2 regions of the Pelotomaculum sp. PtaB.Bin117 genome follow, and region 2 is predicted to be linked to the other one. Evidence: riboswitches for the same ligand, from Rfam matches in the RefSeq annotation. Region 2 holds a riboswitch; the other holds the start of a gene.
What was found. A riboswitch is a leader RNA that binds a small molecule or an ion and turns the genes downstream of it on or off. The one in region 2 is predicted to bind fluoride.
Positions count from the first base shown of each region.

Region 1: another riboswitch for fluoride. It lies ahead of A4E54_RS12875 (cation:proton antiporter); the one in region 2 lies ahead of A4E54_RS08165 (iron-sulfur cluster assembly scaffold protein).

Region 1 covers NZ_MVQM01000166.1:21,265-23,725, reverse strand. The annotation lists gene A4E54_RS12880 (methyl-accepting chemotaxis protein) at 1-556, shown strand, start outside; fluoride riboswitch at 1,063-1,119, shown strand; fluoride riboswitch at 1,160-1,218, shown strand; gene A4E54_RS12875 (cation:proton antiporter) at 1,384-2,461, shown strand, end outside.
Region 2 covers NZ_MVQM01000118.1:24,048-26,508, forward strand. The annotation lists gene A4E54_RS08160 (GGGtGRT protein) at 1-567, opposite strand, end outside; gene A4E54_RS08165 (iron-sulfur cluster assembly scaffold protein) at 591-1,283, opposite strand; fluoride riboswitch at 1,370-1,428, opposite strand; fluoride riboswitch at 1,626-1,685, shown strand; gene A4E54_RS08170 (dynamin family protein) at 1,738-2,461, shown strand, end outside.

The DNA of each region.
Region 1 (2,461 bases), on a different contig from region 2:
ACCTCTGAAAGATAAAAAAGGTGATGTAATAGGCGCTATATTCATCGGTCTCGGTTTGAAGGGCAAGGATGAGGCGAACCAAATAGCCCAATTAGTAGTATCTTCAACTCAACAGACCTCAGCTACAATAGAAGAACTTGCTTCGTCCGCCCAGCAACTGGCTAATAGTCAAGACATCCTAAAGATACAGGTTGAAGAAATAATTGCTCAGGTCAAGAAGACTGACACGATTTTAGGGTTTATTAATGAAGTTGCTAACACTTCTAATCTACTAGGTCTTAATGCTGCCATAGAGGCAGCAAGGGCCGGAGAATATGGCAAAGGTTTCTCTGTCGTGGCCGATGAAATTCGTAAGATGTCGGTAAAAAGCGCTCAGAGCGTCAAAGAAATCAAAGATATCCTTGCTACAATAAATAATAATGCAATGACAATGGCTGAAAAAGTTATTGATACAGCCGCTCTAAGCGAAGAACAGGCTGCAGCCACTCAGGAGATTTCCGCAGCCATGCAAGAACTAACCATCTCAGCGGAAAAAATTCAAAAAATTGTAGAATAAACCAATGACCGGAAGCTGCCTCTAGAGGGTCAGCCTACTACCATAAAGGAGAATGTTGCTAGATGACAAAAGTGTATCCTGTAATCCTTACCCCCACCAATTCGGGATATGTTGTAACTTGACATTAATACACAAGGTAAAGACCTGGCAGAAGCAATTTATATGGCTCATGATGCTATTGGCCTTTGGGGAGTATGCGAACAGGATGACGGACGCATATTCCCAGAACCGTCCGCCTATGAACCTCCGCATGAAGCTAATGAGTTTGTTTCGTGGGCGGACATCGACTTTGCGAAATACCGCAAAGCAAACGATTTAACCACTATGGAATCAACGTATCAATTACTAAATATCTAAAAGTCCTTGGTGATGAAGCAGGAGTAAATTTTTCTCAGGTCCTCCAAGAAGGATTAAACCCGCCTCGGAATAGAAAAGCAGCCTTAACCGGGTTGCTTCTATCAAATCAATTTTTATATTTTTTTAGAGGGTATGTTATATATGTTATAATAATATATGGTGATGGAGCTCGCCATATGCGGATCGTTGATGGCTCCTACCGGTAATGGGAGGTTTTTATTTTTTGAACAAAGTAATATTATCCCCGCTACGGGGGGCGATGGAGTTCGCCTGAGCATTAAAAAGCTGATGACTCCTACCTTCGGGTGGGGGTTTTTGTTTTTATAGCTCTTATCAAACTTTAATTGCGAATACGAGAGGGGGTGGTGTAACTTTACAGTTTGTTGCAGTCAAAAATTATTTAAGGAGCTGATAATTGATTTCTTATCCTATATGTTATAAATCTTTAAAAATGAAAGGTGAACGAAAATATGGAACATATCTATATGCTGGCTTTCTTTTGGCTTGGATTGGCTGTTTTTTCGGCTATCATCGCCTATCACCTCCGCATTTCAATTGCACTGGTAGAAATATGCGTTGGAGTAATTACAGCTGCTGTAGCTGCTTCCCTCGGTAAGACAGAAGCTTTAGGTTCTAATCAGGAATGGTTGACTTTTCTGGCTTCATCCGGAGCTGTTTTGCTGACTTTCCTGGCTGGTGCTGAACTTGAAAAAGACGTACTTCAAAAAAAGTTGAAAGAAGTAACGGTTATTGGGCTAATCGGCTTTTTCGCACCGTTTCTGGGTTGCACCGCGATAGCTTATTATGCTCTTAGTTGGACATTGCAGGCTAGTTTGTTAGGCGGTGTGGCACTTTCCACGACCTCAATGGCGGTTGTCTACGCAGTTATGCTGGAAACCGGCTTCAACGAAACCGAATTCGGCAAAGGAATTCTAGGAGCTTGCTTTATAAATGATCTTGGAACAGTCATTGCCCTTGGCCTTATATTTTCCCCGTTTACCTATAGGACTGTTGTTTTTGTTATTGTAACTGCTGTGGTCTTGTTCCTGTTGCCTTTTCTCACCCGGTGGTTGACCCGTGTTTATGCATACAGGACTGCCGCTATAAGGGCGAAGTGGGTCATACTCGTCCTTTTTGGATTAGGTGCTTTGGCTGTTTGGTCGGGAAGTGAGGCGGTGCTTCCCGCATACCTCATTGGTATGATTCTGGCCGAATTCTCCAATAAAGACACCTTCTGGCTGCGAAGATTAAGGACTTTAACCGTGGGATTTCTCACCCCTTTTTATTTCATTCGCGCGGGTACACTTGTTTCTTTATCCGCTTTGATTACGGCACCATTGGCCTTCCTGGTTTTGCTGGCAAGCAAAGTGATGTCGAAGATTTTCGGCTTATATCCATTTATTGGGTTGTTTCGGCGTGAACGCAATGAGCGATGGTACTACACTCTGATGATGTCCACCGGATTAACATTTGGAACAATCTCAGCGTTATTCGGCTACTCCCATGGAATTGTAACGCAGGCTCAATACTCTTTTTTGGTGGCATCAG
Region 2 (2,461 bases):
TTCTTCAATAATTTTCAACTCACTGGTAAAATAGTCAAACTCTGTTTTAACATATGTGAAGCCGTTAATTCTAGAAATTATATAGGCAGCGTCTTTACCGAGACCGTTTAGTATAACCCTTAACGGTTGTTTTCTAACTCGGTTGGCGGATTTCGCGATGCCTATCGCTCCTTCTGCAGCAGCGAAGGATTCATGGCCGGCAAGAAACGCAAAACATTTCGTATCTTCCCTTAGCAGCATGGCAGCCAGGTTGCCGTGTCCGGTGCCAACCTGCCGCTGGTCTGCAACCGAGCCGGGGATACAAAAAGCCTGCAGTCCTTCTCCTAATGCTTCGGCAGCTTCGCTGGCTGTTTTTAGTCCCTTTTTTATCGCAATTGCGGCGCCGAGAGTATAAGCCCATACGGCATTTTCAAAACAGATTGTTTGAATAGCTTTTACAATGGTCTGCACGTCAATACCTTTATTCGCGCAAATCTGCCAAGCTTCGTCAAGGCTGCTCATTCCGTATTTTTCTAATACCGGGGTAATCTGATTTATTCTTCTCTCATAACTCTCAAATAGTTGCATCTCTTATTCCTCCTATCTCAAAATTATTCATGCCTGGGATCGATATATTTTACCGCCTCATCATATCTGCCGTACTGACCGGTGGCTTTTTGCACAGCTTCATTAGCATCAACGCCTTTTGCAACCATTTCCATCATCTTCCCAAGGTGCACGAACTTATATCCAATAACCTCATTGTTTTCATCCAACCCCATCCTGGTTACATAGCCCTCTGCCATTTCCAGATAACGTGTTCCCTTTATTTTGGTTCCATACATGGTGGCCACCTGGGCTCTCAACCCTTTTCCCAGATCCTCGAGACCGGCGCCTATGGGCAGCCCGCCTTCTGAAAATGCCGTTTGTGTCCTGCCATAGACTATCTGCAAAAATAGTTCTCTCATAGCTACGTTGATTGCATCGCATACCAGATCTGTATTCAGTGCTTCCAAAATAGTTTTTCCCGGTAGTATTTCTGAAGCCATAGCAGCTGAATGAGTCATGCCTGAACACCCGATAGTCTCAATTAAGGCTTCTTCAATAAGACCTGCCTTTACATTCAGGGTGATTTTACAAGCACCCTGCTGTGGCGCGCACCCACCAACCCCATGAGTAAGACCGGAAACATCTTTCACATCATAAACCTTGACCCAATTTCCTTCCTCAGGAATCGCCGCCGGTCCATGTTTTGGGCCTTTTGCCACGGTACACATGTTTTCCACTTCATGAGAATAAATCATTAAATTCTTTCCTCCTTTGAACATTTTTAATTTGGAATATCCAAAGTTGATTTTTAATTTAATCTATAATAAAAAAACTCCTACATTAATAAGTAGGAGTCATCAGCCTTATAGGCATTAGGCGAACTCCATCGCCTGCTGTCAAAAATATATAACCTGTATAATCTGATTTGTCACCTAATAAATTATCACATAAAGATTACTATTAGCAATAAAATTTTATTGATAAACAATTTTTATTCTTTTATAATCAATACACCTTTGTGTTTGGCCACGTAATTTGAAACACTACCCAAACCATATTGACCTAATAATTTTTTTCAGATAAAATGTTATAAGTTATATAACCCAGGTGATGGAGTTCACCCAACGTCTTTTGAGGCTAATAACTCCTACCAATATTTTTTATATTGGTAGGAGTTTTTTATTTTGCCGAGTGGGAGGTCAGAAATTAATGGAGCAAAGTTATGGGAAATTAAGAACTAAGGTCCTAGAAAACCTGGGATTACTCGAAAACATAGCCAAACAAAGAGAAATCGTCCACCTCGTAGAATACCTAGAAGAAATAAAGCAAAAGCTTTTACATGGCCGCTTTAATTTGGTTGTCCTCGGTGAATTCAAAAGGGGAAAAACAACTTTCCTTAATGCCCTTCTAGGGGAGGACCTTTTGCCAACTGCCGTCGTACCACTAACTTCCATTGTTACCTTGATCCAATATGGTGAGAAGATTAGTGTAAAAGTAACTTTCTCGGACGGGGGTGCCGCAGAAGCTACGCTGGATGATTTGCCCTTATACGTTACTGAAGAGGGCAACCCCTGCAATGAAAAGAATGTCAAGCTAGTTCATCTTGAGTACCCGTCGCCTTATTTAAATGACGGCGTCGTTTTAATAGACACACCGGGGGTCGGCTCAGTTTACCGGAACAATACGGATGAGACTTATAACTACCTGCCCAAGGTGGACGCTGCCATTTTTCTTTTATCGTCCGACCAGCCGATCAGCCAATCCGAGCTGGATTTTTTAAAAGACATCGAGCAGTATTCAGCAAAGACGTTCTTTATTCTAAATAAAATTGATTATTTAAATGAGCAGGATAAAAAAAAGGCACTTGAATTTGCCAAGAAAGTGCTAGCTGAAAAAGTCGGCTTCGAAGAAATAAATATTTACCCGGTTTCCG